2 regions of the Geobacillus sp. FJAT-46040 genome follow, and region 2 is predicted to be linked to the other one. Evidence: a T-box and tRNA genes for the amino acid it is inferred to sense, from the RefSeq annotation. Region 2 holds a T-box; the other holds one or more tRNA genes.

Region 1 (15,688 bases), 1.0 Mb from region 2:
AAAGGCATGATGGCGGCGCGGGCGCGGCTGGCGGCGAAAAAAGCGCGCGAACTGACGCGGCGCAAAAGTGCGCTTGAAATTTCCAATTTGCCGGGCAAACTGGCTGACTGTTCGTCAAGAGACCCGTCGATCAGCGAGCTGTATGTCGTCGAGGGCGATTCGGCCGGCGGCTCCGCGAAACAAGGGCGCGACCGCCATTTCCAAGCGATTTTGCCGCTGCGCGGGAAAATCCTTAACGTGGAAAAAGCGCGCTTGGACAAAATTTTGTCGAACAATGAGGTGCGGGCGATTATTACCGCCCTTGGCACGGGCATTGGCGAAGAGTTTGACATCTCAAAGGCGCGTTACCATAAGGTCATTATCATGACCGACGCCGATGTTGACGGGGCCCATATTCGCACGCTTCTTTTAACATTTTTTTACCGTTATATGCGGGAATTGATTGAACACGGCTACATTTATATCGCTCAGCCGCCGCTGTATAAAATCGAGCAGGGAAAACAGGTGCGTTATGCTTACAACGACCGCCAGCTTGAGAAAATCCTTGCCGAGCTGCCGGACCAGCCAAAACCGACGATTCAACGCTATAAAGGATTGGGCGAAATGAATCCGGAGCAACTTTGGGAAACGACGATGAATCCGGAAACGAGAACGTTGCTGCAAGTGAGCTTGCAAGACGCCATTGACGCAGATGAAACGTTTGAAATTTTAATGGGCGATAAAGTTGAGCCGCGCCGCCAGTTCATCGAAGAAAATGCCCGTTATGTGAAAAACTTGGACATTTAGGATAAAAAAAAAGAGGGAATCAGCCGCCCTCCTCGCTTCACCTTGCCGACGGGGACACCCGGCGCGCGAGCGAAGCGGCGCCCGCCGTCCGTCCGCGTCCGCCTGGCCGGGCGGTCCGGACTGGAGGAGGTTTCAAAGGGAGGTTTGAACGAATGGCAGAACACGAACAACCGCGCATCCGCGAAGTGAACATCAGCCAGGAAATGCGTTCTTCGTTTCTTGACTATGCGATGAGCGTCATCGTTTCGCGCGCCCTGCCGGACGTGCGCGACGGGCTGAAGCCGGTGCATCGCCGCATTTTATATGCCATGCACGACCTCGGCATGACTGCCGATAAACCGTATAAAAAGTCGGCTCGCATCGTCGGCGAAGTGATCGGGAAATATCATCCGCACGGGGATGCCGCCGTGTATGACACGATGGTGCGCATGGCGCAAGATTTCAACTACCGCTACATGCTTGTCGACGGACATGGCAACTTCGGATCGATTGACGGCGACGCGGCAGCAGCGATGCGCTACACGGAAGCGCGCATGTCGAAAATCGCCATGGAGCTTTTGCGCGATATCAACAAAGACACGATTGACTATCAAGACAACTATGACGGTTCGGAAAAAGAACCGGTCGTGCTGCCGTCCCGGTTTCCTAATTTGCTTGTCAACGGTTCATCCGGCATCGCTGTCGGAATGGCGACGAACATTCCGCCGCACCAGCTTGGCGAAGTGATTGATGCCTTGTTGGCATTAAGCCAAAATCCGGAGATGACGGTTGCCGATTTGATGGAATACATCCCAGGACCTGACTTTCCAACCGCTGGACAAATTATCGGCCGCAGCGGCATCCGCAAGGCGTACGAAACGGGTCGCGGCTCCATTACATTGCGCGCCAAGGCCGAAATCGAGCAGCAGCCAAACGGCAAGGAAACGATCATTGTGACCGAGCTCCCTTACCAAGTAAACAAGGCGAAACTGATCGAGCGGATCGCCGAACTTGTGCGCGACAAAAAAATTGACGGCATCACCGACTTGCGCGACGAGTCGGATCGGAGCGGCATGCGCATCGTTATCGAAGTGCGGCGCGATGCCAACGCGAAGGTTGTGTTGAACAATTTGTACAAACATACGGCATTGCAAACGAGTTTTGGCATCAACATGCTTGCTTTGGTAAACGGCGAGCCGAAAGTGCTGAACTTAAAAGAGTGTTTGGAGCATTATTTAAACCATCAAAAAACCGTCATCCGCCGGCGGACGGCGTTTGAGCTGAAAAAAGCCGAGGCGCGTGCTCACATTCTGGAAGGGTTGCGCATCGCCCTTGACCATTTGGATGAAGTGATCGACCTCATCCGCCGCTCACAGACAACGGAGGCGGCGCGCGAAGGGCTGATGGCGCGGTTCTCACTCAGTGAACGGCAAGCGCAGGCGATTTTGGATATGCGCCTGCAACGGTTAACCGGCCTTGAGCGGGAAAAAATCGAACAAGAATACCAAGACCTTGTCCGTCTGATCGCAGAACTGAGAGGCGTATTGGCCGACGAAGAGAAAGTATTGCAAATCATTCGCGATGAACTGAGCGAAATTAAGGAGCGGTTCAACGATGAGCGGCGCACGAAAATCGTTTCAGGAGCCGTTGAGCAGTTCGATGACGAGGATTTAATTCCACAAGAGCATGTCGTCATCACGCTTACTCATAAAGGCTACATCAAGCGCTTGCCTTTATCGACGTACCGGAGCCAAAAACGCGGCGGACGGGGCGTGCAAGGCATGCATACGGCGGAAGACGATTTTGTCGAACATTTGCTCATTACGTCGACTCATGATACCGTGCTGTTTTTCACGAATAAAGGGAAAGTATATCAGGCAAAAGGCTACGAGATTCCGGAATTCGGCCGCACAGCCAAAGGGCTGCCGATCATCAACTTGCTTGAGCTCGATAAAGATGAGTGGATCAACGCCATGATTCCGATTGAAAGCGAGTTTAGCGATGAACGCTACCTCGTGTTTGCGACAAAGCAAGGAATTGCCAAACGTTCCCCGCTTTCAGCGTTCGCCCATATTCGCAACAACGGGCTTATCGCCATCCATTTGCGCGAAGGGGATGAACTGATTTCTGTCCGGCTGACGGATGGCAAAAAGCATTTGATCATCGGTACGAAAAACGGCATGCTCATCCGTTTTCCGGAAACCGACGTGCGGGCGATGGGCCGCAGCGCGACTGGAGTCAAAGCGATCACGCTTGATGACGGGGATGAAGTAGTTGGCATGGAAATTTTAGAAGACCATCATGATGTGCTTGTCGTCACGAAAAAAGGGTTCGGCAAGCGCACTCCGGCCTCGGAATACCGCGTGCAAAGCCGCGGGGGCAAAGGATTGAAAACGTGCAACGTCACGGATAAAAACGGTCCTGTCGTTGCGGTGACAACCGTCGTCGGCAATGAAGACGTCATGGTGATCACGACCGGCGGCGTGCTCATTCGCATTGCCGTCAGCGATATTTCTCGGACGGGAAGAATCGCCCAAGGCGTTAAGCTCATTCGCCTCTCTGGCGAAGATGGGCATGAGTGCGTCGCTACGGTGGCGAAAGTGCCTGAGGAAGAAAGGGACGAGGAATAAAGAAGAAGATCATTCAGCCTAACGGAAACGGCGCTTCGCCTATAGGCGCGGGGCGTCGTTTTTCTGTTTCAAAAGCCTGCCATCGCGGCCAAAATCATGTTACGATAGAAATATAGAGAAAAAAAGACAAAGGGGGCACTAATCGATGGTCCGTGTGAAACGCTCCCAGCTTCGCGAAGGATGCGTGCTCGCTGAAGATGTGCTCGGCAAGACGAAACGTCCAATTATACCGAAAAACACCGTGATCACGAAACCGTTGCTACTCGTACTTGAAAAATTCCTCGTTGAGGAAGTGGACGTTGAACCATTGCTTGCTAACGGTGAACCATTTCCCAACGTCGATTCCGCATCAACGGCGGTTGCCAAACAGCCGATGGCTTTCTACTTAGAGGCGGTCCAACGATACAAAACATGGTTTCAATCGTGGCAAGCCGGTTTGCCGGTTGATATCGGCGAAATCAGAGGGGTCATCACTTCGCTTTTTGAACGAATGGCGGGCCAAAAACGGGAGTTGCTTATGTTGCATCATTACGCAACAAAGGACGAATATTTGCACCATCATGCCGTCAGCGTCGGGCTGCTCGCGGGCTTTTTGGCCATGCAGCTTGGATACAGCGAAGGGGAATGCCACCAAATCGCCCTTGCCGGTGTGCTAGCAGACTGTGGCATGGCGAAAGTAAGTAAGAGAATTTTGACAAATCCGTCAGCGCTCACTGAAGCCGAGTTCAATGAAGTAAAGCAGCACCCTGTCTTCAGCTACCGCATGGTGCAAAAAATCCCTGCGCTAAACCATGGGGCAAAACTTGCTGTGTTGCAACATCATGAACGAAATGACGGCAGCGGCTACCCGCTCGGAGTAAAAGCAGAAAGAATTCACCCTTACAGCCAGATCGTTGCCGTCGCTGATGTCTACCATGCCATGACTTCAGAACGGTTATACCGTCGCAAACAGTCGCCGTTTCGGGCCATTGAAACGATGCAAAGGGAGCAGTTCGGCAAACTGAGTACAGAAGCTGTCGCCGCGCTGGTGAACAATCTCATCGGCCTACAAACAGGAGCCGTCGTCAAACTCTCCAACGGCGAAATGGCTGAAGTTATGTTTATTCCTTCGGACGAGCCAGCCCGGCCGATCGTCAAGATCATCGAAACCGGACAGTTGCTGTCACTAAGCGTTCAGCGGGACATATATATCGAGGAAATGGTGCAAGGTTGATCAGTGTCAGTTCCAAAAAATACTATTGCCTAAACAACATCCACATGATACAATCAACATTGCTTGTGACGGTAAAGAAATAAAAAAGTTGTTGACTTTTCGTTGTCCATGGGTTATTATTTAATAACTGTCATCATTAAGGGACAGCGAAAAAGCTCCTTGAAAACTAAACAAAACGCAAGCGTCATAAGAAAAGCGGAGGCCGCTTTGGCCGAAGCTGGACAATGCGAAAAGCCAATCAACTTTCTTTTGGAGAGTTTGATCCTGGCTCAGGACGAACGCTGGCGGCGTGCCTAATACATGCAAGTCGAGCGGACCAAATCGGAGCTTGCTCTGGTTTGGTCAGCGGCGGACGGGTGAGTAACACGTGGGCAACCTGCCCGCAAGACCGGGATAACTCCGGGAAACCGGAGCTAATACCGGATAACACCGAAGACCGCATGGTCTTTGGTTGAAAGGCGGCCTTTGGCTGTCACTTGCGGATGGGCCCGCGGCGCATTAGCTAGTTGGTGAGGTAACGGCTCACCAAGGCGACGATGCGTAGCCGGCCTGAGAGGGTGACCGGCCACACTGGGACTGAGACACGGCCCAGACTCCTACGGGAGGCAGCAGTAGGGAATCTTCCGCAATGGGCGAAAGCCTGACGGAGCGACGCCGCGTGAGCGAAGAAGGCCTTCGGGTCGTAAAGCTCTGTTGTGAGGGACGAAGGAGCGCCGTTTGAACAAGGCGGCGCGGTGACGGTACCTCACGAGGAAGCCCCGGCTAACTACGTGCCAGCAGCCGCGGTAATACGTAGGGGGCGAGCGTTGTCCGGAATTATTGGGCGTAAAGCGCGCGCAGGCGGTTCCTTAAGTCTGATGTGAAAGCCCACGGCTCAACCGTGGAGGGTCATTGGAAACTGGGGGACTTGAGTGCAGGAGAGGAGAGCGGAATTCCACGTGTAGCGGTGAAATGCGTAGAGATGTGGAGGAACACCAGTGGCGAAGGCGGCTCTCTGGCCTGCAACTGACGCTGAGGCGCGAAAGCGTGGGGAGCAAACAGGATTAGATACCCTGGTAGTCCACGCCGTAAACGATGAGTGCTAAGTGTTAGAGGGGTCACACCCTTTAGTGCTGCAGCTAACGCGATAAGCACTCCGCCTGGGGAGTACGGCCGCAAGGCTGAAACTCAAAGGAATTGACGGGGGCCCGCACAAGCGGTGGAGCATGTGGTTTAATTCGAAGCAACGCGAAGAACCTTACCAGGTCTTGACATCCCCTGACAACCCAAGAGATTGGGCGTTCCCCCTTCGGGGGGACAGGGTGACAGGTGGTGCATGGTTGTCGTCAGCTCGTGTCGTGAGATGTTGGGTTAAGTCCCGCAACGAGCGCAACCCTCGCCTCTAGTTGCCAGCACGAAGGTGGGCACTCTAGAGGGACTGCCGGCGACAAGTCGGAGGAAGGTGGGGATGACGTCAAATCATCATGCCCCTTATGACCTGGGCTACACACGTGCTACAATGGGCGGTACAAAGGGCTGCGAACCCGCGAGGGGGAGCGAATCCCAAAAAGCCGCTCTCAGTTCGGATTGCAGGCTGCAACTCGCCTGCATGAAGCCGGAATCGCTAGTAATCGCGGATCAGCATGCCGCGGTGAATACGTTCCCGGGCCTTGTACACACCGCCCGTCACACCACGAGAGCTTGCAACACCCGAAGTCGGTGAGGTAACCCTTACGGGAGCCAGCCGCCGAAGGTGGGGCAAGTGATTGGGGTGAAGTCGTAACAAGGTAGCCGTACCGGAAGGTGCGGCTGGATCACCTCCTTTCTAAGGACGAAAAGCGGAGGCGAGCGTTTCGCCGCGATGGGCAAATGTTCTTCGCCTAGAGGGATGTTTACATCCCGAAGGCGAAGGTTATTTGACCCCGAGCGGCGGCGAGCCGAAGCTAGACAGAATTTCTTGACAAAACCTATCAGTTTGATTATAATGACGCTTGCTGTTTTGTTTAGTTTTGAGGGAACTTATTGTTCCTTGCAATGTGTATATGGGCCTATAGCTCAGCTGGTCAGAGCGCACGCCTGATAAGCGTGAGGTCGGTGGTTCAAGTCCACTTAGGCCCATTGGATGGGGCCTTAGCTCAGCTGGGAGAGCGCCTGCTTTGCAAGCAGGAGGTCATCGGTTCGATCCCGATAGGCTCCACCATATCAAGGTAAGAGGTTTCAAAGAAGTCGCTTTGCGTCTACAAGCGGATTCGGAGAAGCCGAATTCCTCGACACAAACCAGCGAAGAAGCGAATTCAAAGGAGCTACTTTGCGCCTTCGTCTTCCAGCAGGTTCAAGGAAGATGGATTCCTCGGCGCAAAGCTGCAAAGAAGCAGACTCAAGGCAGCAGCTTCGTTCCTTGAAAACTAGATAACCGATAAAGCAAAGGAAGAAGCCGAGAGCGCGATAGGTTAAGCTAGAAAGGGCGCACGGTGGATGCCTTGGCACTAGGAGCCGATGAAGGACGGGGCAAACGCCGAAACGCTTCGGGGAGCTGTAAGCAAGCGTTGATCCGGAGATGTCCGAATGGGGGAACCCACTGTCCGTAATGGGGCAGTATCCATGCCTGAATCCATAGGGCATGGAGGGCACACCCGGGGAACTGAAACATCTTAGTACCCGGAGGAGAAGAAAGCAACCGCGATTCCCCAAGTAGCGGCGAGCGAAACGGGAACAGCCCAAACCAAGAGGCATGTCCTCTTGGGGTTGTAGGACCGCTCACGATGGGAGTGAGAAAGGGACGGGGTAGACGAACCGGTCTGGAACGGCCGGCCAGAGAAGGTGAGAGCCCTGTAGTCGAAACTTCGTTCCCTCCCGAGCGGATCCTGAGTACGGCGGGACACGGGAAATCCCGTCGGAAGCAGGGAGGACCATCTCCCAAGGCTAAATACTCCCTAGTGACCGATAGTGCACCAGTACCGTGAGGGAAAGGTGAAAAGCACCCCGGGAGGGGAGTGAAAGAGAACCTGAAACCGTGTGCCTACAAGTAGTCAGAGCCCGTTGATGGGTGATGGCGTGCCTTTTGTAGAATGAACCGGCGAGTGACGATGGCGTGCGAGGTTAAGCCGAAGAGGCGGAGCCGCAGCGAAAGCGAGTCTGAATAGGGCGAAAAGTACGTCGTCGTCGACCCGAAACCAGGTGATCTACCCATGTCCAGGGTGAAGGCCGGGTAACACCGGCTGGAGGCCCGAACCCACGCACGTTGAAAAGTGCGGGGATGAGGTGTGGGTAGGGGTGAAATGCCAATCGAACTTGGAGATAGCTGGTTCTCCCCGAAATAGCTTTAGGGCTAGCCTCGGGATGGAGAGTGTTGGAGGTAGAGCACTGATTGGGCTAGGGGCCCTCATCGGGTTACCGAACCCAGTCAAACTCCGAATGCCAACGACTTATGCCCGGGAGTCAGACTGCGAGTGATAAGATCCGTGGTCGAGAGGGAAACAGCCCAGATCGCCAGCTAAGGCCCCAAAGTGCACGTTCAGTGGAAAAGGATGTGGAGTTGCCGAGACAACCAGGATGTTGGCTTAGAAGCAGCCACCATTTAAAGAGTGCGTAATAGCTCACTGGTCGAGTGACTCTGCGCCGAAAATGTACCGGGGCTAAACGTGCCGCCGAAGCTGCGGGATGACCGTTGGTCATCGGTAGGGGAGCGTTCTAAGGGCAGAGAAGCCAGACCGGAAGGACTGGTGGAGCGCTTAGAAGTGAGAATGCCGGTATGAGTAGCGAAAACAGAGGTGAGAATCCTCTGCGCCGAAAGCCTAAGGGTTCCTGAGGAAGGTTCGTCCGCTCAGGGTTAGTCGGGACCTAAGCCGAGGCCGAAAGGCGTAGGTGATGGACAACAGGTTGAGATTCCTGTACCACCTTCTTCCCGTTTGAGCGATGGGGGGACGCAGGAGGATAGGGCGAGCAGGCGGCTGGAAGAGCCTGTCCAAGCCGCAAGGCTGATCCGCAGGCAAGTCCGCGGATCATAAGGCCAAGCGGTGACGGCGACGGATTGATCCGGAAGTCCCCGATTTCACACTGCCAAGAAAAGCCTCTAGCGAGGGAAGAGGTGCCCGTACCGCAAACCGACACAGGTAGGCGAGGAGAGAATCCTAAGGCGCGCGGGAGAACTCTCGTTAAGGAACTCGGCAAAATGACCCCGTAACTTCGGGAGAAGGGGTGCTCTTTGGGGTGAAGAGCCCTGAAGAGCCGCAGTGAAAAGGCCCAAGCGACTGTTTATCAAAAACACAGGTCTCTGCGAAGCCGAAAGGCGACGTATAGGGGCTGACACCTGCCCGGTGCTGGAAGGTTAAGGGGAGCGCTGAGCGGAAGCGAAGGTGCGAACCGAAGCCCCAGTAAACGGCGGCCGTAACTATAACGGTCCTAAGGTAGCGAAATTCCTTGTCGGGTAAGTTCCGACCCGCACGAAAGGTGTAACGACTTGGGCGCTGTCTCAACGAGAGACCCGGTGAAATTATACTACCTGTGAAGATGCAGGTTACCCGCGACAGGACGGAAAGACCCCGTGGAGCTTTACTGCAGCCTGATATGGAATTTTGGTATCGCTTGTACCGGATAGGTGGGAGCCTGGGAAGCCGGAGCGCCAGCTTCGGTGGAGGCGTCGGTGGGATACCACCCGGGCGGTATTGAAATTCTAACCCGCACCCCTTAGCGGGGTGGGAGACAGTGTCAGGTGGGCAGTTTGACTGGGGCGGTCGCCTCCCAAAAGGTAACGGAGGCGCCCAAAGGTTCCCTCAGAATGGTTGGAAATCATTCGGAGAGTGCAAAGGCACAAGGGAGCTTGACTGCGAGACGGACAGGTCGAGCAGGGACGAAAGTCGGGCTTAGTGATCCGGTGGTTCCGCATGGAAGGGCCATCGCTCAACGGATAAAAGCTACCCCGGGGATAACAGGCTGATCTCCCCCAAGAGTCCACATCGACGGGGAGGTTTGGCACCTCGATGTCGGCTCATCGCATCCTGGGGCTGTAGTCGGTCCCAAGGGTTGGGCTGTTCGCCCATTAAAGCGGTACGCGAGCTGGGTTCAGAACGTCGTGAGACAGTTCGGTCCCTATCCGTCGCGGGCGGAGGAAATTTGAGAGGAGCTGTCCTTAGTACGAGAGGACCGGGATGGACGCACCGCTGGTGTACCAGTTGTCCCGCCAGGGGCACCGCTGGGTAGCTATGTGCGGACGGGATAAGCGCTGAAAGCATCTAAGCGTGAAGCCCCCCTCAAGATGAGATTTCCCACCGCGCAAAGCGGGTAAGATCCCTCGAAGATGACGAGGTCGATAGGTCCGAGGTGGAAGCGTGGCGACACGTGGAGCTGACGGATACTAATCGATCGAGGGCTTAACCTAGAAAAGTGAAAGCGCCGCGATTAGCTCTCGAAGCCAAATGTTCTTCACCCGCAGGGGTGCTTGCACCCCGAGGGGGAAGGTTATTTGGCAGAAGAGAGCTAGGCGCTGGAACTGGACAAAGAAAAGCGCAGGCGAGCGGTTCGCCGCGACGGGCAAATGTTCTTCGCCTGCAGGGATTTCCGATCCCGAAGGCGAAGGTTATTTGACCCCGAGCGGCGGCGAGCCGGAGCTGGACAATGCGAAAAGCGCAGGCGAGCGGCTTCTTCCTGAGCACGGTTATCTAGTTTTGAGGGAATGAAAAAGTCTTGACAACAGGTCAACTTTCCTTATAACAAGACTTGTCCATTGTTGCCTAGTGGCTATGGCGGAGGGGAAACACCCGTTCCCATCCCGAACACGGAAGTTAAGCCCTCCAGCGCCGATGGTAGTTGGGGCCAGCGCCCCTGCAAGAGTAGGTCGTTGCTAGGCGAAAATCCCCTGCTGTATATACAGCAGGGGATTTTTGATTTGATTCAACCCAAAAATTTCCGCATTAAGTATTCATGAAGCAGCAACGGCACTTTTTCCGCCGACACGGAGAGAAACTCAAGAATAAAAGTGTATGCCTTGCTTGGGTAAGAATGGAGAAGCTCGCTCCACCATTCCGTCTCATAGCGCGAAATCATGCTCAAGTTATACAGCAACAAGTAATGGGCGTGTATTTCTGGAAGCGAGAATGTTTTCTCTTTCTTGACTGGAATTCGGAGTGTACCGTCAAGATGGAATAAAAACGGACCTTCTCCGGCCGGCGACAGCGGCGATTCTATATGAAAATACAGAAATTCTCCTTCTTCTTTGGCGAACGAAAGCCGCTTTCCTTGTCCTTCTTCACAGAGATATTGGACAAAGCGGGACAACGACATATGGTAGTGGTCCAAAATCACTTTTGGGATGGCGAGCATCGGCGGCGAAGCAGTATGTACAACAGGCAAGGATAACGGTTTTTTTCGCCCGCTTAGAAGAAAAAACGTTTCATGCAACTCGCCAATTCGTTGCAACAGCGTGCCCATGCGAAATTTTTCCCCAGCTTCTTGTTTCACATGAAACATTTTTTCAGAAAAATGTGCGAATAAACCGTTTTTTTGTATTTTCACTTCATCATCTAAAAATTCGTAGCCCTGTTTTTTTCGTTTTCTTGCTGATACACCATGGGCCAAGACCGATGTTGATTCCGGGTAGTCGGGGTCGACAGTGAGCAGGCATGCTTTTAAGAGCTGCACCATGCCGTAAAACAAGAGAACCGGCTTGATGGACAGCGGCGCCTGCTGGGCAGCGGCGTAAAAGTTTTGCCCGTGTTCCAGATAATATAAAAATGGGTAACAGTTTGCATAACTGCGTTGGACGGCGTCATCCCGCTGCAGCTGTTGATAGCATTGCCGCAAAAATTGCTGCGCAGTATCGGCCGAGCGGAAAACAGAAAGGCGAAACAGTTGACCGTGATTTCCGAACATTTTTACCCCCCTTACATAGAATTGTCTTGAAATAACTGAAAAGTTGGACATTTTCTTGATTCCTTGACAGTAGTTTAACCAGTTGTTAAGCTACTAATAATATTTCCGGACAAGGGGGAGAAAACATGTGGGAAGCGAAATTCGCCAAGGAAGGATTGACGTTTGATGACGTTCTTCTCATCCCAGCGAAGTCGGACGTATTGCCGCGCGATGTTGATGTAACCACGAAGTTGAGCGATACGCTGCAGTTGAACATCCCGATTCTCAGCGCTGGGATGGATACGGTCACCGAAGCGGAGATGGCAATTGCGATGGCGCGTCAGGGAGGCCTTGGCATCATTCACAAAAATATGTCGATCGAACAGCAGGCCGAGCAGGTCGACAAGGTGAAACGGTCGGAACGAGGCGTCATTACGGACCCGTTTTTCCTAACGCCGGATCATCAAGTGTATGATGCAGAACACTTAATGAGTAAATATCGGATCTCGGGGGTGCCGATCGTCAACAACCCCGAGGAGCAAAAATTGGTCGGCATTATTACGAACCGTGACTTGCGTTTCATTCAAGACTATTCGATTAAAATTTCCGAGGTAATGACGAAGGAAAACTTGATCACTGCTCCGGTGGGGACAACGTTGGAGGAAGCAGAGAAAATTTTGCAGCGACACAAGGTCGAAAAACTGCCTCTTGTTGATGAAAACGGTGTGCTGAAGGGATTAATTACGATCAAGGATATTGAAAAAGTCATTGAGTTCCCGAATTCGGCGAAAGATGCGAAAGGGAGGCTGATTGTCGGGGCGGCCGTCGGGGTGACGGCGGACACGATGATTCGCGTCAAAAAGCTTGTTGAGGCAGGGGTTGATGTCATTGTCGTTGACACGGCGCACGGCCATTCGAAAGGCGTCCTAGAGACGGTGGCCAACATCCGACGCCAATACCCGGACTTGAACATCATCGCCGGCAATGTCGCGACAGCTGAAGGGACGCGCGACTTGATTGAGGCTGGGGCGAACATTATTAAAGTCGGAATCGGTCCGGGGTCCATCTGCACGACCCGGGTTGTCGCCGGGGTTGGTGTGCCGCAAATTACGGCGATCTACGACTGTGCGACTGAGGCGCGCAAACATGGCGTCCCGATCATCGCTGACGGCGGGATCAAATATTCCGGCGACATTGTGAAGGCGATCGCGGCTGGGGCGCATGCGGTTATGCTCGGCAGCTTGCTTGCTGGTGTTTCCGAAAGCCCGGGTGAGACGGAAATTTACCAAGGCCGCCGCTTTAAGGTGTACCGGGGCATGGGATCGGTCGCAGCCATGGAGCGCGGCAGCAAAGACCGCTATTTTCAAGAAGATGCGAAAAAGTTTGTCCCGGAAGGCATCGAGGGACGCGTTCCATACAAAGGGCCGCTTGCCGACACGATTTATCAGCTTGTCGGTGGGTTGCGCGCCGGCATGGGCTATTGTGGAACCCGCAATTTGGAAGAGTTGCGCGAAAAAACGCAGTTTATCCGCATGACGAGCGCGGGGCTTCGTGAAAGCCATCCGCATGACGTGCAAATTACGAAAGAAGCGCCGAACTACTCTGCTTTTTGATCGGAGTTGCGCCGATCGGCTCAACTTTGACGGAGACATGTCCTCCGTCTATTTTTTTGGCCGACGGTATGTTACAATAACGGTTGTGTGAGGAGGGTGTCATTGTGAGGAGGAGAAAACAAAACTGGTTGTTTTGGTTGCTGTCGATTTGCCTTTGTTTAACGTTTGGTCCGTTTCAACAGACGGTGAAGGCGGAAAGCGCCCCGCTTGACATCCGGGCGGATGCTGCGATTTTAGTGGATGCACAAACGGGAAGAATTTTGTATGAAAAAAATATCGATACGGTGCTTGGGATTGCCAGCATGACGAAAATGATGACCGAGTATTTGCTTCTTGACGCCATTAAGGCGAAGCGCGTCAAATGGGATCAAATGTACACGCCAAGCGATTACGTGTACCGGCTGTCGCAAGACCGGGCGCTGTCCAATGTCCCGTTGCGAAAAGATGGCAAGTATACGGTGCGTGAGCTGTACGAGGCAATGGCCATTTATTCGGCGAACGGGGCAACGGTCGCGATTGCTGAGATCATCGCTGGATCGGAGAAAAATTTTGTGAAAATGATGAACGACAAAGCGAAAGAGCTTGGGCTGAAAGATTATAAGTTTGTCAATGCCACAGGGTTGAGCAATAAGGATTTAAAAGGATTCCATCCAGAAGGGACAAGCACAAATGAGGAAAACGTCATGTCCGCACGTGCGATGGCGATGCTTGCCTACCGGTTGCTGAAAGATCATCCCGAAGTGCTGAAAACAGCGAGCATTCCTCATAAAGTATTCCGGGAAGGAACAAAAGATGAAATCAAAATGGACAACTGGAATTGGATGCTGCCTGGGCTTGTGTACGGATACGAAGGTGTAGACGGGTTGAAAACCGGCTATACGGAATTTGCCGGCAACTGTTTCACCGGGACGGCGAAACGAAACGGCGTCCGCTTGATTTCGGTTGTCATGAATGCGAAAGATGCGAGTGGGAAAACAACAAAAGAGGCGCGCTTTAAAGAGACAGAAAAACTATTTAACTACGGATTTAACCAATACTCCCTCGAGACGCTTTATCCAAAAGGGTACCAGCTGAAAGGAAAAGAAACACTTCCGGTCGTGAAAGGGAAAGAAAAAGAGGTTCGTGTCGCGACAGGAAAGAATCTGGATCTGCTTGTGAAAAGCGGCGAGGAAAAACAATACAAACCTGTATATGTGTTGGACAAGAAAAAAATGACAAAAGAAGGAAAGCTAGTCGCCCCTTTGAAAAAAGGGGAAACGGTGGGATATATGACGCTCGAATATAAAGGGGACGACTCCCTTGCCTTCTTAAGCCCAGACATGCAAAAAAACATCCGTGTGCCGCTTGTCACAACAGCTGAAGTCGAAAAAGCCAATTGGTTTGTTCTTTCGATGCGCGCGGTCGGCGGACTGTTTGTTGATTTATGGACAAGCGTCGCCAAAACAGTGAAAGGCTGGCTGTAAAATCGACTCCCCTTGATGGGGAGCTTTTTTCCATTGTGATTTTTGTAAAAATTGAGGTAAAATAAAACAGTGGAATCGTCCTTTTGCATGCCTCGCAAAGCATAAGGATTAGGAATAGGGGGAATCAACGTTGGCATTGACAGGTACGGACCGCGTCAAACGCGGCATGGCGGAAATGCAAAAAGGCGGCGTCATCATGGACGTCGTGAACGCAGAACAGGCGAAAATCGCTGAAGCGGCAGGGGCTGTCGCGGTTATGGCGCTCGAGCGCGTCCCGGCGGACATTCGCGCCGCTGGCGGTGTCGCGCGCATGGCCGACCCGACGGTGATCGAAGAAGTGATGAACGCCGTTTCGATCCCAGTCATGGCGAAAGTGCGGATCGGTCACTATGTTGAGGCGCGTGTCTTAGAGGCGCTTGGTGTCGACTACATTGACGAAAGCGAAGTATTAACGCCGGCTGATGAGGAGTTCCATATTGACAAACGGCAGTTTACCGTTCCATTTGTGTGCGGTTGCCGCGATTTAGGGGAAGCGGCGCGCCGCATTGCAGAAGGGGCATCGATGTTGCGGACGAAAGGAGAGCCGGGGACAGGCAACATCGTTGAGGCCGTGCGCCATATGCGCAAAGTGAACGCGCAAATTCGCAAAGTCGTCAACATGAGCGAAGATGAGCTTGTCGCTGAGGCGAAACAGCTCGGGGCTCCGGTTGAGGTGCTGCGCGAGATCAAGCGGCTTGGCCGCCTGCCGGTCGTCAACTTTGCCGCCGGCGGTGTCGCGACACCGGCTGACGCTGCCTTGATGATGCACTTGGGTGCGGACGGTGTCTTTGTTGGGTCTGGCATTTTCAAATCGGAAAATCCGGAAAAATACGCGCGCGCGATCGTAGAGGCGACGACTCATTACGAAGACTATGAATTGATCGCACACTTGTCGAAAGGATTGGGCGGCGCGATGCGCGGCATCGATATCGCGACATTGTTGCCGGAGCACCGGATGCAAGAACGCGGCTGGTAAGCTAAATAAAGGAGCAAAGCAACGATGAAAATAGGTGTACTTGGACTGCAAGGAGCTGTGCGGGAGCATGTTCGCGCCATTGAGGCGTGCGGCGCCGAGGCGGTCATCGTGAAAAAGCCGGAGCAGCTTGAAGAGTTGGACGGTCTTGTGCTGCCGGGCGGCGA
Region 2 (15,688 bases):
ATTGCTTGAAAACGGGCGGCTGTTAAAGCAAGAAGGGACGAAGACGGCGCCAAGCGATGCGCCGGTGCTTGTCGGCTGGAAAGACGGCGACGCCATTGCTGAAATGACGGGGCAGCTCGCCGAACTGCCTGCGGCCGTGCTGGGCGCCATGTCGGAAATTCACTACAAGCCGACGAGGGAATATGAAGACCGCGTCATCGTCTACATGAATGACGGTTATGAAGTAAGCGCGACAATCCGGCAATTTGCGGACAAGCTGTCGCATTATCCTGCGATTGCCGCCGCGCTTGACCGAAACGTCAAAGGAGTCATTCATTTGGAAGTCGGCAGCTATTTTGTTCCTTACTCCCCCCCGAAAAAGGAGGATGGCGATGAAACGACAAGCCCGTAGCCGCCTCCTGCTGACGTTGATCTGCTTGATCTTCGGCGCCATGCTCGGGTTCTCGTACCAACATGCGAAAAACGAAGCATCCCGCCGCGAATGGAGCGACAGCGAGTGGAAAAAAGAGTACGAATATCGCTCGGCGCTTCTTGCTTTGCAAAAAGAAAACCGGTCGCTCAAGCAGCAGCTTGTCAAAAAGCAGGAGGAGCTGGCTGCGTGGGAGAAGAAGCTGGCCGAGGAGCAGGAGAACGAGGCCGGATTGGCAAAAGAAGCGGAACAGCTGCGCATGCATGTCGGAAAAGCGAGGGTGAAAGGGAAAGGTGTAGCAGTCACCCTTTCCGATTCCTCTTATATCCCCTCTGAAGCGAGCGCTACCAATTATATCGTTCATGAACAGCACGTATGGAAAGTTGTTCACGAGTTGCTCATTTCCGGCGCCGAAGCGGTCGCTATTAATGGGCAGCGCATTTCCCACCGTTCATACATCGTCTGCAACGGCCCAGTCATTGAGGTCGATGGAACGCAGCATGCCGCTCCGTTTGTCATTTCGGCCATTGGCAATCCGGACGTGCTCATGTCCGCTCTAGAGCTTCCCGGCGGCATCGTCGACGAACTTGTCGAAGACCTTATCGACGTAAAAGTGGAAAAGCAAGGAGCGATCGTGTTGGATCCGGTGTTTGCGCCCGAGCCGTAAAACGGGCGGAAAGGGGCGGTGAAGCGCATTGGAACGGAAAAATCGATTCTATTTTGCCGGCGTAGCTGCCATATTCGGTGTGATGCTGGCCGTCGGGCTTCGGACGACGCTGCATCCGGAAGGACGCGACACGCGCGACATTTGGGAGTTGCGCGCCGATTTGACAAAAGAGCAGAAGCTTGAACAACGGCTGCTTGAGGAGCTAGAGAGTTACGAGGAAACATTGCGCCGCTACCGGCGGGAACACGAGGCGGGCGGCGCGACAGAGCTTGAAGCGACAGTCGCGAAGCTGAGGGAAGAAGCCGGGCTGACAGAAGTGAGAGGAAGCGGTCTCGTGTTGACGATCGCGCCGCTTTCGGCGGCCAGCTACGTTGGTCCGGCCGTTGCCGCCGTATCGCCCGAGCTATTGCAACGGTTAGTGAATGAGTTGAACAAATACGGGGCGAAAGAAATCGCCATCGACGGTGAGCGACTGACGAACCGGACGGCCATTCGCGATGTCAATGGCGCAACGAAAGTCGGGAGCCGCTCAGTGAGGCTGCCAGTCGAAGTGAGAGCAATCGCCGATGATGCGGACAAGCTGTACAGCGGGCTCGCCGTTTCGCCGATCCGCGATGATTTCGCCGTGGAAAACTTGGAGCTGTCAATATCCAAGCCCCAGCCGCTCGTTGTCATTCCGCCCGCGGCTAGCCGCCCTGATGTGAAATACATGGAGACAGCGAACGGCGGCAAGGAGGAGAAATAGCATGTGGCTTCCGCTTCTCGGATTGCTTCTTGGGTTTGCCATCGGCGTTTTCGCCGGCTGGGAAGTTCCCGATGAATATTCCAATTATTTGTCGATTGCCATTTTGGCCGCCTTTGATACATTAATCGGAGGATGGCGCGCCCACCTGCAGCGGACGTACGACGAAACCGTATTTATAACCGGTTTTTTTTTCAACATTGTTCTGGCCGCAACTTTAACTTTTCTTGGGGTGCATCTTGGTGTAGACTTGTATTTAGCGGCTGTGTTCGCCTTCGGCGTCCGCTTGTTTCAAAACATTGCCATCATCCGCCGCCTTTGGCTTGCTGAGTGGGCCAAGCGGCGGTACAATCGCGAAAAAAGTTAGGCAAAAGACAGGGAAAGTGTTTTCGCGTGTTGAATTATATAGGGTAAAACAAAATATAGTGTTGTTGCGAAACTCGCAAACTAGACATAGACCAATAGACAAAGAGATGGGAAATTTCAGCCGAAAAAGGAGGTGTCGCTGCTTACTGAAACGCCGGCCGGCACCGGCGCGTTTTTAGTAGGCAGATGCCAAAAAATGAGCAGCAATGAGATCGTCGTTAGCCTGGATGTCGGAACATCGAGCGTGAAAGTCATCATCGGGGAAATGCTAGGCAGCTCCATCAATATTATCGGGGTGGGCAATGTCAAAGCGGAAGGGCTCAAAAAAGGGGCGATTGTTGATATAGATAAAACGGTGCAGTCGATCAGACGGGCCGTCGAGCAAGCGGAGCGGATGGTCGGTTTATCGATCCGCCGTGTGATCGTCGGGGTGGCCGGCAGCCATATCCAGCTCCATGACTGCCACGGCATTGTCGCCGTCGCGAGCGAAAACCGGGAAATCAGCGATGAAGATGTCGCCCGCGTCATCGATGCCGCGCAAGTCGTCTCTATTCCTCCCGATCGGGAAATCATCGGCGTCGTTCCGCGCCAGTTTATCGTCGACGGGTTGGACGGCATTCATGATCCGCGCGGCATGCTCGGCGTCCGCTTGGAAATGGAAGGCACTATGGTGACTGGTGCGAAGACGGTATTACATAATCTTCTTCGCTGTGTGGAGCGGGCAGGCTTGGAAATCAGCGATATTTGTCTTCAGCCGCTGGCGGCCGGTTCGCTCGTGCTGTCCGATGACGAACGGCATTTGGGGGCGGCGCTCGTTGACCTGGGAGGCGGCTCGACAACGGTCGCTGTCTTTGAGCAAGGGACGTTGCAAGCTGTCTCTTCGCTGCCGGTCGGCGGGGAGCACATTACGAAAGACTTGGCCATCGGATTGTGGACGACAACGGACGATGCCGAAAAAATCAAACTGAAGCACGGACATGCATTTTACGACTACGCTTCGGAGGAAGAAGTGTTCAGCGTGCCGATCATGGGCACCGATCAACAACAGCAGTTCAGCCAGCTGGAGATCGCCGATATTATTGAGGCGAGACTGGAAGAAATTTTGCAAATGGTTCAGCAGGAAGTGCGTCGTCTCGGGTTTCGCGATCTCCCCGGCGGCTATGTGCTGACCGGCGGCGTCGCCAATATGCCAGGGTTGCTTGAGCTGGCCCACGTCGTTTTAGGGACGAGCGTCCGCATTGCCATGCCGGATTATATCGGTGTGCGCGACCCGCAGTATACGATCGGCGTTGGCTTGCTCAAGTTCGCCTACCGGCAGGCGCAGCTGCAAGGGAAAACGGTCCCGGTTGCCGCTGCGGTGGAGCCGGTCGAGCGCTCCTCGCCAAAACAGCAGTCGAAACCGAAAAAGAAAGAAGACCATTTTGGGAAGAAGGTCAAGAGATTTTTTGGTTCTTTCTTTGAATAGAGATTGAAATTTTAGGAGGATTTGGCCATGTTGGAGTTTGAGACAACAGTCGATCAGTTGGCAACGATCAAGGTGATTGGAGTCGGGGGCGGCGGCAACAACGCCGTCAATCGGATGATTGAGCATGGGGTGCAAGGTGTAGAGTTTATTGCGGTCAATACGGATGCACAGGCGCTCAACTTGTCGAAGGCGCCGATCAAGCTGCAAATCGGGGCGAAGCTGACACGCGGCTTGGGCGCGGGGGCAAACCCAGAAGTTGGAAAAAAAGCAGCTGAGGAGAGCAAAGAGCAAATTGAAGAAGCGCTTCGCGGCGCCGATATGGTGTTTGTCACCGCTGGCATGGGCGGCGGCACGGGAACTGGCGCTGCCCCGGTCATCGCCCAAATTGCGCGCGAGTTAGGGGCGCTTACGGTCGGCGTTGTTACACGCCCGTTTACGTTTGAGGGGCGCAAGCGGGCGACGCAGGCCGCAAGCGGCATCGCCGCCATGAAAGAGGCGGTCGATACGCTCATCGTCATTCCGAACGACCGGTTGCTTGAGATTGTCGACAAAAATACGCCGATGCTTGAGGCGTTCCGCGAAGCGGACAATGTGCTGCGCCAAGGGGTGCAAGGCATTTCCGATTTGATCGCCGTGCCGGGGTTGATCAACCTTGACTTCGCTGATGTGAAGACGATCATGTCGAATAAAGGTTCGGCATTGATGGGGATTGGCATCGCCAGCGGCGAAAACCGAGCTGCTGAGGCAGCAAAAAAAGCCATTTCCAGCCCGCTGTTGGAGACGTCGATCGACGGCGCGCAAGGGGTGCTCATGAACATCACCGGCGGCATGAACTTAAGTTTGTACGAAGTGCAGGAGGCTGCCGACATCGTTGCTTCGGCGGCCGACCAAGAAGTGAACATGATCTTCGGCTCCGTTATTAATGAGAACTTAAAGGACGAGATCATCGTGACGGTCATTGCGACCGGATTCAACGAAAACGTCGCTTCGCAGCCGCGGCCGCCGCGCATTGGCATCGGCACTGTGCCGAAAGCGGCGCCGGCGCCAAAGCGGGAAAAGCGCGAAGAGCCAATACAAGACTATGCGGCGCTCCGCTCGGGGCAAGCAGAAGATCCGCTTGACATTCCCGCTTTCTTGCGCAACCGCAACCGCCGCCGCTAGATGGCGAAACGAGGGTGTCCCAAAAGCAACGGGACACCCTTTCTTCATCACAAGATGCATGCACGAACGTGCACGAAGCACTTTGGTGAAACAATATATTGTATCTCTCTTAAAGAAAGACGATCTTTTGAGACAGCCTCGCTTTTCCGATTAGGACCAAAAACTTCTCGCGTTGGCCGCCCGCTCTCTCGCAACGAAAGGGCGAAAAAGAGAAGGCGGGCTAGGCTTTCGTGCCGGCCGATTTGATCCGCCGTGGTTCCCCCTGTTTTGACAAAACATCTCCTTTTTCACCGCCATCGATTGACAGACTTTCCCTCGCAAGGTGCTATATACTTGTTTCAGACAAAGCCGATATGGGCGGGGGAGGGGCTTGACGGTTGGTCGTCTATCTCGATGTGATTTGGCTGTTGAACGTCTGTTTTGACGCGTTGCTTCTTTGGCTGACGGCGCTCATGCTCAAGCGGCCGATCGTCTGGTGGCGTCTGTTGGCTGGGGCGTTGATCGGGTCGCTGCTTGTGGTGCTGCTGTTCACCCCGTTGTCCGCCATCGCCCAGCACCCGTTGGTAAAAGTAGCTGTTTCCGTGTTGATCGTGTGGGCCGCCTTCGGGTTTAAGCGCCCGCGCTATTTGCTTGAGAATATGCTGGCGTTTTACTTTGCCACGTTCGCCGTCGGCGGCGGCATGCTGGCGGTTCATTATGTTTTCGCGTACCAACTGTCCGTCCGCCAAGGAATGCTTCTCATGCGTCATCCCGGAGCGGGCGATCCAGTCAGTTGGCTGTTTGTTGTCATCGGGTTTCCGGTTTTATGGCTTTTTTCTCGCCGAAGGGTGGAGGCGATTCGCGAAAAAAAACTGCGGTTTGAATATATCATTGAGGTCAAGATCGTATGGGACGGGCGGCCGCTTATGCTGCGCGGCTTGATTGACAGCGGCAACCAGCTCGTCGATCCGTTGACAAAAACGCCGGTGATGGTAGTCGAACAGGAAAAAGCAAAGGCCGTGCTTCCTGAGGAGCTACTGGGTTGTCTCAGCTCTCCCATGATGCTGGCTTCCCCGCCGGAGCGGTGGGTCCATCGCCTCCGTCTCATTCCGTACCGTGCGGTTGGCAGCGGTCCACAAATGATGGCGGCGGTTAAGCCAGACCGCATTATGCTGCGGTACGAAAACGAATGGTTGGAAGTAGCGCAAGGGCTTGTGGCGCTAAGCGCTGATCCGCTGTCGACGGATGGGGAGTACGACTGCATCGTCCATCCGAAAATGGTGCAGGCGGGAAGAAAGCTGACCGCTTCGTAGGTTTTGTTAGTATATCATACTCACTTTTGATCCGTTTAGAAGGGGGATTTTCATGAGAAAATGGAAACTTCGCTTCATGAACTGGCTGTATAAGCTTTTGGCCAAGCTTGGCCTGAAGGCGGATGAAATTTATTATATCGGAGGCAGCGAAGCCCTCCCGCCGCCGCTGACAAAAGAAGAAGAGGAGCAGCTGATTGCCAGGCTCGCCGCCGGTGATGACACGGCAAGATCGCTTTTGATCGAACGCAATTTGCGTCTTGTCGTCTACATTGCGCGCAAGTTTGAAAACACCGGCATTCACATTGAAGATTTGATCAGCATTGGAACGATCGGCCTCATTAAGGCGGTCAACACGTTCAACCCAGAGAAGAAGATCAAGCTGGCGACATACGCGTCGCGCTGCATTGAAAACGAAATTTTAATGTATTTGCGCCGCAACAACAAAGTGCGGGCGGAAGTGTCGTTTGATGAACCGCTCAATATCGACTGGGATGGCAACGAGCTGTTGCTTTCCGACGTGTTGGGAACGGATGACGACGTGATTACGAAAGATTTGGAAGCGGATGTCGACCGGCGCTTGCTCTTAAACGCCTTGCGCCAGCTGAGCGACCGCGAGAAGCAAATTATGGAATTGCGTTTTGGCCTCTCCGGCGGCGAAGAAAAGACGCAAAAAGACGTCGCTGATTTGCTCGGTATTTCGCAATCGTACATATCGCGGCTCGAGAAGCGGATCATTAAACGGTTGCGCAAAGAATTCAATAAAATGATGTAGCGGGCGGCGGGAGCGAAATTCCGCCGCTTTTTCCGCGTCGGACAGGCTGTGCATATTTTTCCCTTCCAAGGAGATACTGAAAACTGACGACTTAGCATCTCCTGATGGGAGGGAACAACTTGACGAGGAACAAAGTCGAGATTTGCGGCGTAGACACTTCGAAGCTTCCCGTCCTCAAAAATGAGGAAATGCGTGAACTGTTTCGACGGATGCATGAGGGGGATTTGGAGGCAAGAGAAAAATTAGTAAACGGCAACTTGCGCCTCGTGTTGAGCGTCATTCAGCGCTTCAACAACCGAGGCGAATTTGTCGATGATTTGTTTCAAGTCGGCTGCATCGGACTTATGAAATCGATTGATAATTTTGACCTCAATCAAAACGTGAAGTTTTCCACTTACGCCGTGCCGATGATCATCGGCGAAATCCGCCGCTATTTGCGCGACAACAACCCGATCCGCGTTTCGCGCTCGCTGCGCGACATCGCCTACAAAGCGTTGCAAGTGCGAGAGCGGCTCATGAGCGAGACGGCGAAAGAACCGTCAACCGAGGAAATTGCCAAAGAACTCGGCGTCGCCCATGAGGAAGTGGTTTTTGCCCTCGATGCCATTCAAGATCCTGTTTCGTTGTTTGAGCCGATTTACAACGACGGCGGCGACCCGATTTATGTGATGGACCAGCTGAGCGATGAGCGCAACCGCGACAGCCAATGGATCGAAGAAATCGCCTTGAAGGAAGGGCTTCGGCGGTTGAATGAGCGGGAAAAAATGATCATCCGCAAACGCTTTTTCCAAGGAAAGACGCAAATGGAAGTGGCCGAGGAAATCGGCATTTCCCAAGCGCAAGTGTCGAGGCTCGAAAAAGCGGCGATCCGGCAAATGAATAAAAACATCCAAGTGTAACAGGCTGCAGGTGCAGCCTTTTTCTTTGGCACATAACTGCACATTTGGCTTCATATAGATGAAAAAGAGGGAGAGAGGAAAGGCGGGGAGAAAAACCGTGATGAGAATTTCCGAATTTCAGACGAAAGATGTCGTCAATGTAGCCAATGGGAAGAAGCTTGGCAATATTGGGGACATTGATATTGATTTAAATACTGGAAAAATCCGCTCACTCATTATTTTAGGCGCCGGAAAGATGCTCGGGCTGTTCGGCCGCGAAGAGGCGGTCGTCATTCCATGGCAGAACATCGTCAAAATCGGAGCCGATGTTATTTTAGTCCGCCTTCATGATTCCGATTAAACGGCTGGTGCAACGATTGGCCCCGTCGCTTGCAACGCGGCAGGACGATGTTGCAGACCTTTCCGCTTTTCGTGGGCAGATCGGCTATGCCGCCAGCGCGGTTTTCGGGCGGCAATAAGGGTTGGACAATTTCTGCGGCAATGTTTCGACAAAATCATAAATAAAGGTTATCATGGATAAACAAACTATGATAAAATAGGAAAAAAAGTGATAAAAAACTACAAAAAACAGCGTGAGGTTGACGCGAATGCCGGACATTTTTCAACAAGAAGCCCGCGGCTGGCTCCGCTGCGGTGCGCCTCCGTTTGCTGGAGCCGTCGCTGGATTGACGACGAAACATGGCGGGGAGAGCAAAGGGCCGTTCGCTTCGCTGAATATGGGGCTGCACGTCGGCGACGATCGCACGGTTGTTGTCGCCAACCGCGGGCGTTTGGCGCAATGGCTCTCATTCCCGCTTGAGCGATGGGTATGTTGTGAACAAGTGCATGGCGCCGACATTCGGAAGGTGACGAAAAACGAACGGGGGAACGGAGCGCAAGATTTCGCCACGGCGGTTCCAGGGGTCGACGGGTTGTATACAGACGAAGCGGAGGTATTGCTCGCGCTTTGTTTTGCCGATTGTGTGCCCATTTATTTTGTGGCGCCATCTGCTGGGTTAGTCGGCCTTGCTCATGCCGGGTGGCGGGGAACGGCGGGCGGCATCGCTGGTCACATGGTGCGGCTTTGGCAAACGCGCGAACACATCGCGCCGAGCGACATCTATGTTGCCATCGGACCTGCCATCGGTCCGTGCTGTTATACGGTTGACGACCGTGTCGTGGACAGTCTGCGCCCGACGATTCCTCCGGAAAGCCCGTTGCCATGGCGGGAAACAAGCCCAGGGCAATATGCGCTCGACTTAAAGGAAGCCAATCGGCTTCAGTTGATCGCGGCTGGCGTTCCGAACAGCCATATTTATGTGTCAGAACGCTGTACAAGCTGTGAGGAAGCGTTGTTTTTTTCCCACCGCCGCGACCGCGGAACGACTGGAAGGATGTTGGCGTTTATCGGCCGAAGGGAGGAGACGGCATGACGGTGCGCGACAACTTGGCGGCCATTCGCCGAGAAATCGAGGCGGCCTGCGCTCGCGTCGGCCGCGATCCGGCCGGCGTGCGCATCGTGGCGGTCACTAAATATGTCGATGCCGAGCGGGCGATGGAGGTGCTTGACGCCGGCATTGCCGACCTCGGCGAAAACCGCTCCGACCAATTGATTGAAAAGCATGCACGGATCGGAAATCAAGCGACGTGGCATTTCATTGGGACGCTTCAGTCGCGCAAAGTCAAAGACATTATTGATAAAGTCGATTACATTCATTCACTCGACCGCTTGTCGCTCGCGAAAGAAATTGAAAAACGGGCGGTGCGGCCAGTAAAATGTTTTGTGCAAGTGAACGTGTCGGGGGAAGTGACCAAACACGGGCTCGCCCCCGAAGAAACGATTCCGTTTATTGAACAACTTCGCGCCTTTTCGCGCATCGAAGTCGTCGGATTGATGACGATGGCGCCGCACACGGACGACGAAGCGGTATTGCGCGCTTGCTTTCGCCAATTGCGGATGCTGAAGGAACACGTTCAGGCGTTGGGAATGGCCCATGCCCCATGCACCGAACTGTCAATGGGCATGTCAAACGATTACACGATCGCCATCGAGGAAGGAGCGACGTTTGTGCGCATAGGCAGCGCGCTTGTTGGATCATTGTAGGAGGTGAAACCGGATGGGATTGATGAAAAAATTCCGTGATTATTTTTTAGAAGAAGACTACGAAGACTATGAAGAAGAATATGAGGCGCCACAGCCGGAAGAAGAGGCGCTGCCGAAGACGGCAGGCAAGGCGAACGTCGTCAGCCTGCAAAGCGTGCAAAAATCGGCGAAAGTCGTGCTTGCTGAGCCGAGGGTGTATGCGGAGGCGCAGGAGATCGCCGACCATTTGAAAAGCCGGCGCGCGGTCATCGTCAACTTGCAGCGCATCCAGCATGAGCAGGCGAAGCGGATCGTCGACTTTTTAAGCGGCACGGTGTACGCCATTGGCGGCGACATTCAGCAAGTCGGCACAAAAATTTTTTTATGCACCCCGGAAAACGTCGACGTCAGCGGCTCGATTTCGCTCGACGGCGAGGATGACAGACCGATGAAGAGGTGGTAGCTGTTGGATTATGTACTCACGTTTTTGACGACAGTGATTCAAGTGTACTCGTATGCGCTGATCATTTATATTTTAATGTCATGGTTTCCCAATGCGCGCGAAACGCGGTTCGGACAGATGTTGGCCGCTATTTGCGAGCCGTATTTGGAGCCGTTTCGGCGGGTCATTCCGCCGCTTGGCATCATTGACGTCTCCCCAATCGTCGCGTTTATCGTTCTTGAATTCGCGACGAGAGGGCTTCACGCCCTGTTCGACATTCTTCAGTCGCAGTTTTAACTTCGTTTTGCGCGCACGGCGCCGCCGCTCTCCGCTCGGCAGGCAAAAAGGCGGAAGGGCGAAACTCGCAGAGAGGAATCCGTTGTGGGTTCCTTTCTTCCATGAAAGCAAGGTGACGTCGAGTGGAGCTGTATCAGCATTTTCGCAAAGAGGAACATCCGTTCATTGATCAAGTGCTCGAGTGGAAGGAGATGGTGAGCCGTCAGTACGCTCCGAAGCTGACCGATTTTCTCGATCCGCGCGAGCAGCAAATCGTGCAAAGCATCGCCGGCGGTGCGGAAGATGTGCGCGCGTTCTTTTTCGGCGGCGCCCCGTTTGTCGAGCGGAAGCGGGTGTTTCTCGCTCCGCCGTATATCGATCCTGAGGAAGAGGATTATGGCATTGTACTGTTTGCCGTCCGCTATCCGGCGAAATTCGTTTCCCTTGAACATCGCGATGTGTTGGGGGCGCTGATGTCGCTTGGCTTGCGGCGCGGCAAGTTTGGCGATATTCTCATTCGGGATGGGGAAATTCAGTTTTTTGTTGCTGCTGAAGTCGCCGACTACGTCCGCTTGCATGTCGAAACGATCGGCAAAGCTCCGGTTGCGCTTGAGCCGCTTCCGTTGTCGGCAGCCATGCCGCTTGCCGAAACGTGGGAGGAAGGAACGGTCACGGTGTCTTCTCTAAGGCTCGATGCTGTGCTCGCTCAGGCGTTTCGCCTTGCGCGCGAGAAAGCGCGTGCGCTTGTTGAAAGCGGGCTTGTCAAAGTCAACTGGAAGGTGGTGGACAAGCCGGATTTCCTCTGCGGACCGGGCGATGTCCTGTCGGCGCGCGGTTTTGGCCGCTGCAAGCTGTTTTCGGTGGAAGGGCCGACGAAAAAAGAGCGCTGGCTCGTTCAGATTGGCCGACAAAAATAAGCAAATGACGGCAGGAAATCGGCAAACCATGTCGAATGAAAGTGAAGAAAAGGAATGATGGAGACGGAGGTGGCCGTTGTGCCGTTGACGCCATTGGATATTCACAACAAGGAATTCAGCCGCGGGTTTCGTGGGTACGATGAAGACGAAGTGAACGAGTTTCTCGATCAAGTCATTAAAGACTATGAAATGCTCATCCGTGAAAAAAAACAGCTGGAAGAAAAAGTGGCCGAACTGACGGAAAAGCTGAACTACTTTGCGAACATTGAAGAGACGCTCAATAAGTCGATTCTTGTTGCACAGGAAGCAGCGGAAGAAGTGAAGCGGAATGCGCAAAAAGAGGCGAAGCTGATCATTAAAGAGGCGGAAAAAAACGCCGAGCGCATCATCAGCGATGCATTAGCGAAATCGCGGAAAATCGCCCTCGAGATCGAGGAGCTGAAGCGGCAGTCGAAAGTGTTCCGCGCCCGTTTCCGCATGCTTGTCGAGGCCCAGCTCGATATGATCAACAGCCGCGATTGGGACGAGTTGATGGAGTATGAGGCGCCGGATTTGGAAGAAGGGGCGAGAGAACCGCTGTCACAGCCTTGACGAACCGAAGACGTTTCGGTTATAATAATTGGCAAAAATCGCCGCATCAGCCGCCGTGGGAGGCGGTTGGCTTTTTTCCGGATGAATAGTGAAATAGTCATCGACGATGAAAGGGACAGTAGCTCTTGAACGGCCGGTCGCAGCGAGCCGGGGATGGTGGAAGCCCGGCATCGGCGCAAGAGTGAACATCACCCTGGAGTTCCATGCCGAACATCCAGTAGGCCATGGCGCGTCATTCCCGTTACGAATGAAAAGTGGGCTGTGCGTCGTTTGCATGGCCAAGAAGGGTGGTACCGCGAGACCGTTCTCGTCCCTTGCCGGGGGAGAACGGTTTTTTATTTTGATTTGATGCTTGAAGGAGGAGCGAAGATGGACTACAAAGAGACGCTGCTTATGCCGCAAACCGACTTCCCGATGCGCGGTAACTTGCCGAAGCGGGAGCCGGAAATGCAAAAAAAATGGGAAGAGATGGACATTTACCGGAAAGTGCAGGAGCGGACGAAAGGACGGCCGCTGTTTGTTCTGCATGACGGCCCGCCGTATGCCAACGGCGACATTCATATGGGTCATGCGCTGAACAAAATTTTAAAAGATATCATCGTCCGCTACAAATCCATGAGCGGCTATTGCGCCCCATACGTGCCGGGCTGGGATACGCACGGCTTGCCGATCGAAACGGCCCTTGCCAAGCAAGGAGTTGACCGCAAATCGATGAGCGTCGCCGAGTTCCGCAAGCGGTGCGAGCAATATGCGTATGAACAAATCGACAACCAGCGCCGGCAATTCAAGCGGCTCGGTGTGCGCGGCGACTGGGACAACCCGTACATTACGCTCAAACCGGAGTACGAAGCCCAGCAAATTAAAGTGTTTGGCGAAATGGCGAAAAAAGGGCTCATCTACAAAGGGTTGAAGCCGGTCTATTGGTCGCCGTCAAGCGAATCGGCGCTCGCCGAAGCGGAAATCGAATATAAAGACAAGCGCTCGCCGTCGATTTATGTCGCCTTCCCGGTGAAAAACGGCAAAGGCGTGCTTGAGGGCGATGAGCGAATCGTCATTTGGACGACGACGCCGTGGACGATTCCGGCGAACTTAGCGATCGCGGTTCATCCGGATTTGGATTACTATGTTGTCGATGTCAGCGGAAAACGGTATGTCGTCGCTGCCGCCTTGGCGGAATCGGTGGCGAAAGAAATCGGTTGGGACGCATGGTCGGTCGTCAAAACGGTCAAAGGAAAAGAGCTTGAATACGTCGTGGCGAGACATCCGTTTTATGAGCGCGACTCGCTTGTTGTGTGCGGCGAACACGTCACGACCGACGCCGGTACGGGCTGCGTCCATACGGCGCCGGGCCACGGGGAAGACGACTTTCTCGTTGGGCAAAAATATGGGCTTCCGGTCCTTTGTCCGGTTGATGAACGCGGCTACATGACCGAGGAAGCGCCGGGATTTGCCGGAATGTTTTACGAAGACGCCAACAAGGCGATTACACAGAAGCTTGAGGAAGTCGGCGCTTTATTGAAGCTTGGGTTTATCACCCACTCGTATCCGCACGACTGGCGGACAAAGCAGCCGACGATTTTCCGGGCGACAACGCAATGGTTTGCATCGATCGATAAAATCCGCAACGAGCTGCTTCAAGCGATTAAGGAAACGAAATGGATTCCGGAGTGGGGGGAAATCCGCATCCACAACATGGTGCGCGACCGCGGCGACTGGTGCATTTCCCGCCAACGCGCCTGGGGGGTGCCGATTCCGGTCTTTTACGGCGAAAACGGTGAACCGATCATCACCGATGAGACGATTGAGCATGTGTCGAACTTGTTCCGCCAATACGGGTCGAACGTCTGGTTTGAACGCGAGGCGAAAGACTTGCTGCCGGAAGGATTCACCCATCCGTCGAGCCCGAACGGCATCTTTACGAAAGAAACGGACATTATGGATGTCTGGTTTGACTCCGGTTCGTCGCACCAAGCCGTGTTGGTCGAACGCGACGATCTCGTGCGTCCGGCTGATTTGTACTTGGAAGGCTCCGACCAATACCGCGGCTGGTTCAACTCATCGCTGTCCACCGCCGTTGCCGTCACCGGCAAAGCGCCGTATAAAGGCGTGTTGAGCCACGGCTTTGTCTTGGACGGCGAAGGGCGGAAAATGAGCAAGTCGCTCGGCAACGTCGTCGTGCCGGCGAAGGTGATGGAACAGTTTGGCGCCGACATTTTGCGCCTTTGGGTCGCTTCGGTTGACTACCAAGCGGACGTGCGCATCTCCGACCATATTTTAAAACAAGTGTCGGAAGTGTACCGGAAAATCCGCAACACGTTCCGGTTTATGCTCGGCAACTTGTTCGATTTCGATCCGAACCAAAACGCCGTGCCGATTGGGGAGCTTGGCGAAGTCGACCGCTATATGCTGGCGAAGTTGAACAAGCTGATCGCCAAAGTGAAAAAGGCCTATGACAGCTACGATTTCGCCGCGGTTTACCATGAGATGAACCATTTCTGCACCGTCGAGCTGAGCGCGTTTTACTTGGATATGGCGAAAGACATTTTGTACATCGAAGCGGCCGACTCGCGCGCCCGCCGCGCCGTGCAGACGGTGCTCTATGAAACGGTCGTCGCGTTGGCGAAGCTCATCGCGCCGATTTTGCCGCATACCGCCGATGAGGTGTGGGAGCATATCCCGAATCGAAGAGAAAACGTCGAAAGCATCCAGCTCACCGATATGCCAGAGCCGATCGCGATCGACGGCGAAGAAGCGCTGCTCGCGAAATGGGATGCGTTTATGGATGTACGAGATGACATGTTAAAAGCGCTCGAGAATGCGCGCAACGAAAAAGTGATCGGCAAATCGCTGACCGCGAGCGTCACGGTCTACCCGAAAGACGAGGCGCGGAAGCTGTTGGCGTCGCTTGATGCCGACTTGCGCCAGCTTCTCATCGTTTCCGCGTTTTCCGTTGCCGATGAGCCGTATGACGCCGCACCGGCCGAAGCCGAGCGGCTCGACCACGTAGCCGTCCTCGTCCGCCCGGCGGAAGGCGAGACGTGCGAGCGGTGCTGGACGGTGACGAAAGAAGTCGGCGCCGATCCGTCGCATCCAACGCTTTGTCCGCGCTGCGCGCACATTGTGAACGAACATTATTCGGCATAACAAAAGCGGCAGGCTGCCCCAAGGTAGCCTTGTCGCTTCATTTGTTTGCCATGGCGAATTATGCTACAATGCAAAAAGGATGAATGAGAAGGACAGGGGGACTTGGCACGGTGGCATACTATTGGATTGCGGCGGCGGTCATCATCCTCGATCAATGGACGAAATGGCTTGTCGTCCGCTATATGCGGCTTGGGGAAAGCATCCCGGTCATTGACAATGTACTCTATATTACGTCGCACCGCAATCGCGGCGCGGCGTGGGGCATGCTGGAAGGGCAGTTTTGGCTCTTTTATTTGGTTACGGTTATTGTCGTGGCGGCGATCGTGATTTACATCCGCCGCCTGAAGCCTTCCGAGCGCCTGGCCGGCGTGGGGCTTGGGCTGATGCTCGGCGGGGCGATCGGCAATTTTATCGACCGCGTATTCCGGAAAGAAGTGGTCGACTTTATTCATACGTACATCGGCACGTACAGCTTTCCGGTGT

What was found. A T-box is a leader RNA that pairs with one kind of tRNA and senses whether it is charged. The one in region 2 lies ahead of ileS (isoleucine--tRNA ligase), so its partner is inferred to be a tRNA-Ile.
Region 1: it has a tRNA-Ile gene. The T-box ahead of ileS (isoleucine--tRNA ligase) is inferred to sense a tRNA for this amino acid. The anticodon was not compared.

What each region holds. Positions count from the first base shown of each region.
Region 1 is NZ_NISS01000001.1:2,907,378-2,923,065, reverse strand. Features, by position in the region: gene gyrB (DNA topoisomerase (ATP-hydrolyzing) subunit B) at 1-786, shown strand, start outside; gene gyrA (DNA gyrase subunit A) at 939-3,395, shown strand; gene CD000_RS15630 (HD-GYP domain-containing protein) at 3,541-4,608, shown strand; rRNA gene CD000_RS15625 (16S ribosomal RNA) at 4,855-6,412, shown strand; tRNA gene CD000_RS15620 (tRNA-Ile) at 6,632-6,705, shown strand; tRNA gene CD000_RS15615 (tRNA-Ala) at 6,712-6,787, shown strand; rRNA gene CD000_RS15610 (23S ribosomal RNA) at 7,036-9,964, shown strand; rRNA gene rrf (5S ribosomal RNA) at 10,316-10,432, shown strand; gene CD000_RS15595 (YaaC family protein) at 10,477-11,454, opposite strand; gene guaB (IMP dehydrogenase) at 11,580-13,046, shown strand; gene CD000_RS15585 (serine hydrolase) at 13,151-14,509, shown strand; gene pdxS (pyridoxal 5'-phosphate synthase lyase subunit PdxS) at 14,640-15,524, shown strand; gene pdxT (pyridoxal 5'-phosphate synthase glutaminase subunit PdxT) at 15,549-15,688, shown strand, end outside.
Region 2 is NZ_NISS01000001.1:1,858,350-1,874,037, reverse strand. Features, by position in the region: gene divIB (cell division protein DivIB) at 1-391, shown strand, start outside; gene CD000_RS09865 (DUF881 domain-containing protein) at 372-1,076, shown strand; gene CD000_RS09860 (DUF881 domain-containing protein) at 1,105-1,821, shown strand; gene CD000_RS09855 (small basic family protein) at 1,823-2,185, shown strand; gene ftsA (cell division protein FtsA) at 2,381-3,649, shown strand; gene ftsZ (cell division protein FtsZ) at 3,677-4,810, shown strand; gene spoIIGA (sigma-E processing peptidase SpoIIGA) at 5,188-6,102, shown strand; gene sigE (RNA polymerase sporulation sigma factor SigE) at 6,155-6,874, shown strand; gene sigG (RNA polymerase sporulation sigma factor SigG) at 6,994-7,773, shown strand; gene CD000_RS09825 (YlmC/YmxH family sporulation protein) at 7,871-8,113, shown strand; gene pgeF (peptidoglycan editing factor PgeF) at 8,361-9,185, shown strand; gene CD000_RS09815 (YggS family pyridoxal phosphate-dependent enzyme) at 9,182-9,856, shown strand; gene CD000_RS09810 (cell division protein SepF) at 9,870-10,298, shown strand; gene CD000_RS09805 (YggT family protein) at 10,302-10,574, shown strand; gene CD000_RS09800 (YlmH family RNA-binding protein) at 10,697-11,470, shown strand; gene CD000_RS09795 (DivIVA domain-containing protein) at 11,549-12,061, shown strand; T-box leader at 12,159-12,379, shown strand; gene ileS (isoleucine--tRNA ligase) at 12,431-15,205, shown strand; gene lspA (signal peptidase II) at 15,289-15,688, shown strand, end outside.